DNA from 2 places in the Caballeronia sp. M23-90 genome. Region 1 is predicted to be linked to the other one. Evidence: riboswitches for the same ligand, from Rfam matches in the RefSeq annotation. Region 1 holds a riboswitch; the other holds the start of a gene.
What was found. A riboswitch is a leader RNA that binds a small molecule or an ion and turns the genes downstream of it on or off. The one in region 1 is predicted to bind manganese.

Region 2: it holds a riboswitch for manganese, as region 1 does, so the genes downstream of both, mntP (manganese efflux pump MntP) here and ACRXB1_RS22955 (sodium:calcium antiporter) in region 1, are expected to answer to the same signal.

Annotation. Positions count from the first base shown of each region.
Region 1 is NZ_JBSIPA010000270.1:458-6,491, forward strand. It holds gene ACRXB1_RS22950 (flagellar protein FliT) at 1-37, shown strand, start outside; gene ACRXB1_RS22955 (sodium:calcium antiporter) at 180-1,190, opposite strand; yybP-ykoY riboswitch at 1,288-1,459, opposite strand; gene ACRXB1_RS22960 (ABC transporter substrate-binding protein) at 1,712-3,298, shown strand; gene ACRXB1_RS22965 (MBL fold metallo-hydrolase) at 3,351-4,430, opposite strand; gene ACRXB1_RS22970 (MerR family transcriptional regulator) at 4,542-4,994, shown strand; gene aceK (bifunctional isocitrate dehydrogenase kinase/phosphatase) at 5,081-6,034, shown strand, end outside.
Region 2 is NZ_JBSIPA010000475.1:81-4,572, forward strand. It holds partial or broken gene pqqB (pyrroloquinoline quinone biosynthesis protein PqqB) at 1-632, shown strand, start outside; gene pqqC (pyrroloquinoline-quinone synthase PqqC) at 663-1,388, shown strand; gene pqqD (pyrroloquinoline quinone biosynthesis peptide chaperone PqqD) at 1,385-1,657, shown strand; gene pqqE (pyrroloquinoline quinone biosynthesis protein PqqE) at 1,654-2,778, shown strand; gene mntP (manganese efflux pump MntP) at 2,790-3,359, opposite strand; yybP-ykoY riboswitch at 3,375-3,554, opposite strand; gene ACRXB1_RS30320 (cache domain-containing protein) at 3,883-4,492, shown strand, end outside.

The DNA.
Region 1 (6,034 bases):
CGCCGCCAGCCGGTATCAGCAGGCAGCACGACTCTGATGCGGCAGTGAAGAGACAACGCAGGACAACAACAGATGCGCGGTAAGTGCGACGCGCAATGTGATTGATGCCCGCTTCGGCGGGCTTTTTTTTGCGCGCGAACTGGCGGCATGCCGAGGCGCACGCCGCCACCTGCGATGACTTACCGTCCCAGCGTCAACCCGAGATAAAGCGCGTACAGGCCGCCGTTCACGAGCAGCGCCCATAGCACGATCCCGCCTTTTCTCGCGTTGAACCGCAGCCATGCGGCGGCGGCAAGCGTGATGAAAACGCCGGTCAGCACTTCAACGCGCGGTTCCCAAGGCGTCAGCATGATGCCGATACCCGGCAGCAACGTGCCTTGAAACACCATTGCGCCGGTGATGTTCCCGAACGCGAGCGTGTCCTTCCCGCGCCGCGCCCAGATGATGCTGTTCACCTTTTCGGGCAGTTCGGTCGCGATCGGGATGATGATCAGCGAAAGCAGCAACGCCGAAATCCCCAGCACATGCGACACACCTTCAACGCCCGCGATAAACCCCTTCGCCCCGCCAACTAGCAGTGCAACGCCGATCAGCATCTGTAGCGCAATGGTCGCAAGCGTCGTCGGCAAGCCCACACGCGCGATCAGCAGGCGCTCGGGGGCCTCGGTGCCGTGCCCTTTCTCGACCAGACTGGCCGATGCGCGAAACGTCGTGATCACATACACCACATACACGCCGACCAGGCCGACGGCGAACAAGGCGCGCACGGGCCACGCGTGATGCGGGACGAACATCGCGCCGGCTGCAATCATGAACGCGCAGAGGAAGAAGTTGAGATCGCGGGTAAAACCCGTGTGTTCAGGCGTGACCAGACCCTTCAGGCCGCGCGTCTTGATCACGGCAATGGCCATCAGGCAGGTGGAAAGCGTCGCGAGCATCAGCGGCGCGCCAAGAATGGCGCCGACGCCGATTTCCTCGTTGACCGAACGATTTGCCGAGGCGCCCAGCAACGCGATGATCGGCACGGTGGTTTCAGGCAATGCCGTGCCAATGGCCGCAAAGAGCGAACCTGTGACGCCTTCGGAGATACCGAGTTTTTCGCCGAGATGCTCGAGTGCATTGGTGAACAATTCCGATGCCGCCAGAATCACCACGAGCATGAGTGCGAGTTGCAGGAAGAGCATGGTCATGCCGCACCTCGCAACGAAGGGTACTGGCGACCGCTGCGCAAGGAGAGGCTTGTGACCGGAGTGGGGTATTTTTGTTTTGGAGACACGATGATTTCACGGTCGGACGTCAGCGAACCAGGGTGCTATCCCGCGCCGTCCGACCGTGAACGACAAGATGCACCCATGGTCTCGCCAAACCTGACCGGTCGAACGCGCCACGGCACCAGCCGAGTATGTTGACGCGTCCTCCTCCCATTGCGGAAGGAAGGCTACTCCCCAAAGACGGGCATGAGTTTAGCGTGGGGCTACGGATTAGGCAAGGCGACGCAGCCGGGCGGGATCGGTCCCATATCGATATCCCCAATCGGTCGTTGTAGCGGAAATAACGTTTCAGTAAGCTACGCCGACGCGGGTTTGTTGCGCAGGACCGTGCGCCGGAGCGCGCCGTACAATAAGTCGCAACGAGTCGCAACGCTGCCTGCATCGAAAAATGACGAAAATTAACCGACTAACCGACAACAGCATCAAAAACGGGAGATTCCATGCGCTTCAGAATGCTCGCAGCCGCAGTCCTGGCCGTAATACCGATGCTCGCGATAGCAAAACCGCTTACCGTGTGCACGGAGTCGAGTCCCGACGGCTTCGATGTCGTGCAGTTCAACTCGCTCGTGACGACCAATGCATCGGCGGATGTGATCTTCAACACACTCGTCTCCTACGATGAAGTCGCGAAGAAGGTCACGCCCGCGCTCGCCGAGAAGTGGGATGTGAGCGCCGACGGCCTGACCTACACGTTTCACCTGCGCCCGAACGTGGCATTCCAGAGCACGGATTACTTCAAGCCATCGCGGAAATTGACGGCCGATGACGTCGTGTTTTCGTTCGATCGCATGCTTTCGGACAGCAACCCGTGGCACAAGGTGGCGGGCGCAAGCGGCTTTCCGCATGCGCAATCGATGGGTCTGGTGAAGCTGATCAAGTCGGTATCCAAGGTCGATGACAATACCGTGACGTTCGTGCTGAACACGCCGAACGCGACCTTCGTGCCCATTCTGACGATGGGTTTTGCATCGATCTATTCGGCCGAATACGCCGATCAATTGCTCAAGGCCGGCAAGGAAACCGATCTGAACGCGAAACCCATCGGCACGGGTCCGTTCGTATTGAAGAGTTATACCAAGGACGCCGTGATCCGCTACGACGTGAACCCGGCCTACTGGGGCGCGAAGCCGAAGGTCGACCGGTTGATCTATGCAATCACGCCCGACGCCTCCGTGCGCGCGCAGAAAATCAAGGCGGGTGAATGCCAGATCGCGTTGTCGCCGAAGCCGCAGGATGTGATCGATGCGAAGAAAGGCGGCTCGATCAAGGTCGTCGAAACGCCGGCGTTCATGACGGCGTTCGTGGCGCTGAATACGCAGAAAAAGCCGCTCGACAACCCCAAGGTCCGCCAGGCGCTGAACGAGGCATTCGATCGCACGACGTACCTGAAAACGGTCTTCGAGAACACGGCGACGGCCGCCGTGAATCCGTTCCCGCCGAACACGTGGAGCTATGACAAGCAGGTGACGCCGTACGCGTATTCGGTCGATCGCGCGAAAAAACTCCTCGCCGATGCAGGCTATCCCAATGGCTTCGATACGACCATCTGGGTGCGTCCGAACGGCAGCGTGCTGAATCCGAACCCGAAGGCCGGCGCAGAATTGCTGCAGGCGGACTTGGCGAAGATCGGCGTGAAGGCGCAGGTCAAGGTGATCGAATGGGGTGAGCTGATCAAGGAAGCGAAGCAAGGCCAGCACGACATGTTGTTCATGGGGTGGGCTGGCGACAATGGCGATCCGGACAACTATCTCTCGCCGCTGTTCAGTTGCGCCGCCGTGCGCTCGGGCATCAACTTCGCGCGTTTTTGCGACCCGACGCTGGATCGTTTGATCGATGAAGGCAAGGCATCGGCGGATATCGGCAAGCGGACCAAGGCTTATACCGAAGCGCAGCAGATCATCCACGACCAGGCGCTGTGGATTCCGCTCGGCTATCCGACCGCGTCCGCGCTGACGCAAGCCAACGTGAGCGGGTATCGGGTCAGTCCGTTTGGACGGCAGAACTTTTCGACCGTATCCGTGCAGTAAGCGTTGTTGCTCTTTGAAAAACCGGGCGCCCTATAAAAAGCGCCCGGTTTTTTCATGCCGGCGCGAAACGGATTACGCCATCGTCTTCATTCGTACGACGCACCAGTTCACCTTTCAGCCAGAGCAAGTGCAAATGCGCCAGCGCTTCGCCGAGCGCAAAAGTCATCTGGTGTACATCGAGCGGACGCTTGAACATGATCGGCACAATGTCCGCCGCGCTTTGCGGCTTCGCCGCGCACGCCTCGTGCACTTCTGCGAGCCGCGCCGCGTGATGGTCGCGAAGCTGCCTGATACGCGTATGCATGCCGCGAAACGGCTTGCCGTGGGAAGGCAGGACAAGCGCATCGGCGGGTAACGCTTCGTATCGGCCGAGGGATTCCAGGAACAGCGCCACCGGATTGCTCTCCGGTTCGATAGCAAACACGGACACATTCGTCGAAATGCGCGGCAAGACCATGTCCCCGGAAATCAGCACGTTGGTCTCCGCGCAATAGAACGCGCAATGTTCGGGCGAATGACCGAAACCCGTTATTACTTCCCAGTCGCGCCCGCCAATCCTGACCATGTCGCCGTTGCGCAGTCGGCGGAAATGCTGCGGTATGGATGGAACGAGCTTCGGGTAATACGTATCGCGTTTGCGTAACGCTTCGAGCGATGCCGGGTCCCTCATGCCATGTCGCGCGAAGTGCTGTGCGGCGCGCTCGCCGCCTGCATCCGATCCGTCGCCGCTGGACATGACGCGGCCCATTGCATATTCGCCGTGCGACATCCAGAGTCTTACCGGACCCCAGCGCTTTTGCTCGCCGCCATTGCAAATCCAGTCGGCGAGGCCCAGATGATCCGGATGGCAATGCGTGACGATCACACGCAAAACCGGCAAGCCGTCGAGCAACGTACCGAAGACGCTTTCCCAACTGGCGCGGATGGTTTCGTCTGAAATACCGCAATCGATGACGGTCCAGCCCTTTACGCCATCGATTTCATCGCGCATGACCCAGACGTTGACGTGATCGAGCGCGAACGGCAGCGGCATGCGTACCCAAAAGACGCCGGGCGCGACTTCCATCGCCCGGCCGGGTTCGGGAAGCCGGTCGGCGAAAACGTAATCCAGTTGTTGTTCGAGCGGATTCATGCGGGTCGGTCTCCGGGTTGTCGATTCTTGCAATGCCGCCAAGTTGACGCTAACGTTAACTTGTATTTTACAGCGGTTGTCAAAAGCCGTTCAGCGCTTCCCTACTTTCAAATGACCGACACGCGTTACACCATCACCGAACTGGCTGGTGAATTCGACATCACGCCCCGCGCGATCCGTTTCTATGAGAATCAGGGTTTGCTCACGCCGGCGCGCGAAGGCACGAACGGTGTGCGGCGCGTTTATTCGGCGCGCGACCGCACGCGCCTGAGGCTGACGCTGCGCGGCAAGCGGCTCGGGTTTACGCTGTCGGAAATCAGCCGGCTGCTCGATCTCTACGATTCACCCACGGGCACCGTCGCGCAGTTGCACGCGTTCCTGGACACGATCACGGAACATCGCGCGGTGCTGGAGCGGCAACTGGAAGACCTGAACGCGACGCTCGCCGAGCTTGCTGCGTACGAAACGCAAGGCCGTGCGTTGCTTTCGGCGAGTGCTGAAAAGCGCGCACGCAAGATGGCTGCGGCTTCTCCGGCCACGGAGAAACGCGCGAAGGCGGTATGAACGGCCGTGGCGATACAATATCGCCCGGTTTGAATGCACAGGGAGTAACGCACCTCACGCGACACCACACGAAGTGCAGGGTCGATATGAATCACTTTCCCAGATTGCTGTCGTCGCAGATTGGCTTCGATGTCGCGCAAACGCTGCTCGAAGGGTTCGATCGTCACTATCGCGTTTTCAGCGATGCTGCGATCGCAGCGAAGCATTTATTCGAAGAAAGCGACTGGCATGCGCTGCAACGCCTGGCGCGCGAGCGCATCACGTCCTACGACGATCGCGTGGAAGAATGTGTGACGCGTCTGCAGGACCAATACGACGCAGAGAACATAGACGATGAAGTCTGGCAGCAGATCAAGCTGCATTACATCGGCTTGTTGACGACGCATCGGCAACCCGAATGCGCCGAGACGTTTTTCAACTCCGTGTGCTGCAAGATCCTGCACAGGTCGTATTTCAATAACGACTTCATCTTTGTGCGGCCGGCCATATCGACGGAATACATCGAGAACGATGAACCCGCCGCCAAGCCGACGTATCGCGCGTATTACCCAAAGAAGGACGGGCTCGCTGCAACGCTCGCGCGCATTGTCACGAACTTCCAGCTCGAGCCTGCATTTGAAGACCTCGAACGCGATGTTCAATGCGTCATGCGAGCCATCACCGAGGCATTAGGCGAGTTCGAGGCGGCACCGAATTTCCAGATCCACATGTTGTCGTCCCTGTTCTTCCGCAACAAGGCGGCGTACATGATCGGGCGGATCATCAACGGCGACCTGATCCTGCCGTTCGTCTTGCCCGTGCGTCACGCGCAACCAGGTCTGCTCGCCCTCGATACGGTCCTGTTGCAACGCGAACAAGTGCTGATCCTCTTCAGCTTTTCGCATTCGTACTTTCTCGTGGATATGGAGGTGCCGTCGGCGTATGTGCAGTTCCTGCGCACCATCATGCCGGGCAAAGCGAAGGCGGAGATCTATACATCCGTGGGACTGCAGAAGCAGGGCAAGAATCTGTTCTATCGTGACTTGCTGCATCACCTCTCG
Region 2 (4,492 bases), on a different contig from region 1:
TCCTGATGCTGCGCGAACGCGATACCCCGTTGCCCCTCTATGTCACCGACGCCGTGCTGCAAGACCTGAGCACGGGCTTGCCGGTTGTATCGATACTCGCGCATTACTGCGGCGTCGAACGCCACGCGGTCCCGCTCGATGGCGGGTCGTTCAGCATTCCCGCATTACCCGGAATCCGCATTGAAGCATTGCCGTTGTCGAGCAAGGCGCCGCCCTATTCGCCGCATCGCGCGGCGCCCCAACGTGGTGACAACATCGGGCTGACGTTCATCAACGAGGCGACCGGCAAGCGCGCGTTCTACGCGCCCGGGCTCGGCGCGCTCGAACCCCACGTACTCGAAGCAATGAACGGCGCGGACCTGTTGCTGGTCGACGGCACCCTCTGGACGCCGGACGAAATGATCGAACTCGGCCTGTCGAAGAAGACCGCCGCCGACATGGGCCATCTTGCGCAAACGGGGCCGGGCGGCATGATCGAGGTGCTTGATTCGATCGAACGTACGGGCGTGCGCAAGGTCCTCATTCACATCAACAACACGAATCCCATCCTGATCGAAGACGGTCCCGAACGGCAGCGGCTCGCCGAACACGGCATCGAAGTCGCCTTCGACGGAATGGCATTCGATCTTTGAACATGCATTAGCGCTTCGCAGGAGAAACATGTGAACGGCCCGAATCACGCAGATACGCAAGACGCCGGCAAAACTGCCTGGACCCGCGAAGAATTCGAGGCGCAACTTCGCGCGAAGGGCACGGCGTACCACATTCATCATCCGTTCAACGTGAAGATGAACGAAGGTGGTTGCTCGCGCGAACAGATTCGCGGCTGGGTGGCGAACCGGTTTTACTACCAGATCAACATCCCGCTGAAGGACGCGGCGGTCATGTCGAACTGTCCCGATCGGGAAACGCGGCGGCGCTGGGTGCTGCGCATTCTCGATCACGACGGTTACGGGGATGACGAAGGCGGCATAGAAACATGGGCACGCCTGGGCGACGCAGTCGGCCTCACGCGCGACGAACTCTGGTCGCTGGAACAGGTGGCGCCCGGGGTGAAATTCGCCGTCGATGCCTACGTCAACTTCGCGCGCCGTGCGCCGTGGCAAGAAGCGGTGTGTTCATCGCTGACGGAAATTTTTGCGCCGCAGATCCACAAGGACCGGCTTGCGACATGGCCCACGTGTTATCCGTGGATCGAAGCCGACGGCCTTACGTATTTCCGCTCGCGCATCTCGCTTGCACAGCGCGACGTCGAGCACGGCCTGCAAGTCACGCTAGACTACTTCAGGACACGCGAGCAGCAGGAACGCGCGCTCGAAATCCTGCAATTCAAGCTCGACATCTTGTGGTCGATGCTCGACGCCATCGAAAAGGCCTTTCCCCAATGACATCGCCAGCGCCAATGCTCAAGCTCAAGGGGATCTTCCGGCTGCAGTGGGAACCGGCGCAGGACGCACACGTGCTGCTCTATCCTGAAGGCATGGTCAAGCTCAATCAGAGCGCTGGCGAGATCCTGAAGCGCTGCGACGGCACGCGCGATATCGACATGCTGATCGCCGACCTGGAGCAAGCGTTCAATACTCAGGATCTCGGCGGCGAAGTGAGGTTGTTCATTGCCGAAGCCGAGCGTCGTGGATGGCTGGAGGAAGCGACATGACCGCAAGCGTCATTGCCCCGCCGCTGTGGCTGCTCGCGGAACTGACCTATCGATGCCCGTTGCATTGCGCGTTCTGCTACAACCCCGTCAACTACACGGACCACAGCACTGAACTCACGACCGACCAGTGGATCGGCGTGCTGCGTGAAGCGCGTGCGCTCGGCGCGGCACAACTCGGCTTCTCCGGGGGCGAACCGCTGTTGCGCGATGACCTCGAAGTGCTCGTGCGCGAAGGACGGCAACTGGGTTTCTATACGAACCTGATCACATCGGGTATCGGTTTGACGGACAAGCGTCTCGACGCATTGAAGGACGCAGGCCTCGATCACATCCAGTTATCGTTCCAGGATTCCACGCAGGAGCTCAACGACTTTCTCAGCAGCACGCGCACGTTCGACCTGAAGAACCGTGTTGCAAGGTCGATCAAGGCGCATGGTTTCCCGATGGTCCTGAATTGCGTGCTCCATCGATACAACCTGCCGCACGTGGACAAGATCATCGACATGGCGCTCGCAATGGGCGCGGAATATCTGGAGCTCGCGAACACTCAATACTATGGCTGGGCGCATGCGAACCGCGCGCAACTGATGCCTACAGCCGAGCAACTGAAAGAAGCCGAAGCGGTGGTCGAGCGGTATCGGGAGAAGATCGGGCATCGCTGCAAGATCTACTTCGTCGTGCCCGACTACTTCGAGACGCGGCCGAAGAAATGCATGAACGGCTGGGGTTCGGTATTCCTCGGCGTGGCGCCCGATGGGGCCGCCTTGCCGTGCCACACCGCGCGTTCGCTTCCGGGCCTGACGTTCCCGAACGTCAAGGACACGTCCGTTCGCGAGATCTGGTACGAAAGCGATGCGTTCAACCGCTTTCGCGGCTTCGACTGGATGAAGGAGCCATGCCGAAGCTGCGAAGAGAAAACGATCGATGCAGGCGGTTGCCGCTGCCAGGCCTATTTGCTCACGGACGACCCGGCCAACGCGGACCCGGTCTGCGATAAATCACCCCATCACGAAACGGTGATCAACGTGGTGCGCCAGGCTGCGGTACAACGCGAACCTGAAGAACATCCGATCATTTTCCGCAACGACAGCAACTCGCGCCGGCTGCGCTCGACCGTCTGAGAATAGACCGGTCAGCTCACATATCCGAGGTGCTCGGCCAGAATCACCGAGCCGATGGCGACCAGGATCAAGCCGCCCGCCACTTCCGCGCGCTGCCCGACCGCGCGGCCCAAGAAGCGTCCCACCATCACGCCGATGGTCACCATGATCAGCGTCGCAAGTCCGATGGTCGCAGCCGTAGAGAAAATATTCACATCGATAAAAGCGAGTCCCGCGCCCACCGCCATGGCATCGATGCTCGTTGCCAAGCCCGTCGCGGCGAGCAGCCAGAAACCGTGACGCACGGGTTTTTCGGCCTCGGGCGTGGGCGTGCTGAAGCCAGAGCGAATCATGCGCAACCCGAGCACGAGCAAGAGCCCGAAGGCAATCCAGTGATCCCACGACATGACGTACGGGGCCGCGGCCTTGCCGAGCGCCCAGCCGACGAGCGGCGTGATCGCCTCGATGACGCCAAAGATCAGGCCGGTTCGCAGCGCCTCGCGCATACGCGGACGGCGCAACGTCGCGCCTTTGCCGACAGCGGCGGCGAAGGCGTCCGTCGACATGGCGAAGGCGAGCAGGATGGTGGAAGCGATATTCATGGGGACAATGATCATGTTCGGGTCGGGACAGGAACATACGATGTCTCGCCGAGCCCGACCGGTCGCGGCGTTACATCGATGGTCTTGCCAACCAGAATACAGATCGGTTGCTCATGCCACGGTTCGATCGAACCAAGCGTGTTGACATGAGCGCTTCCAATGGCTGGAAGCCGGCTACTCCCCAAGGACGGACAAAGGCTATCACGTTCGAAATGAATTTGTAATCTTCTCCAGGTTTTTTTAGTGTCCGTACATCAGGCACAGCCGATGCGCCTCCGCTCTGGTTGACCACCACCACGCGTTTTCCGCGAAGTCCTGGCCCGTACAAGGTGGCCAGCCCAGATCCGCGCCTTCGATCCGATACAGCCGCGATGCCAATCACGATATCCATGCTGACGACTGAAAGCCCTCCCGGCGCAAAACCGTCTGCACGCCGGACGAGGCGCGCGCCATGAGATCCGGCCTGCCACCTGGAACAGCTTCGCGAAAGCGCCGCGGCCGGTATCGATGGACAGCGCTCAGCATGGCAAATTCCCTGTCACGCTATCCGCTCCTTGCCGGGATTGCCGGAACTGCCGTTGCGGTCGTCATGGCAGGCTTGTCGATCGCCACGTTGTACCAGGGCCGCGAAGAAGCACTGAGCCACGCCAGGGAGACGTCGGCCAATCTGGTGTCGATCATTGGCGGCGATATTGCCCGCAACGTCGAAATCTACGATCTGTCGCTTCGCGCCGTGGTCGATGGCGCGCAGGACGCGAGCATCATGGTGCTTCCGCTCAATCTGCGCCGCCGGATTCTATTCGACCGCGCGACCACGGCGGCGTACATAGGCGGCAGCTACGTTATCGATGCCCGCGGCCGCGTCATCATAAAAGAAAACCCCACGGCCACGCCGCCCGAAACCTTCGCCGAGCGCGAATATTTCCTTGCCCATCGAAACAACCCATCGGTCGGCCTGTTTTTCTCGCATCCCTACTTGACCCACGCAAACGGCGCGGCGATCGGCATGAGCCGGCGTATCAATGCGCCGGACGGATCGTTTGCCGGCATCGCGTTGCTGACCGTGAACCTCCAGTATTTCCGTTCGCTCCTGGACAAGATCGAAGTCGGCCCGAAGGGATCGATTTTTATCG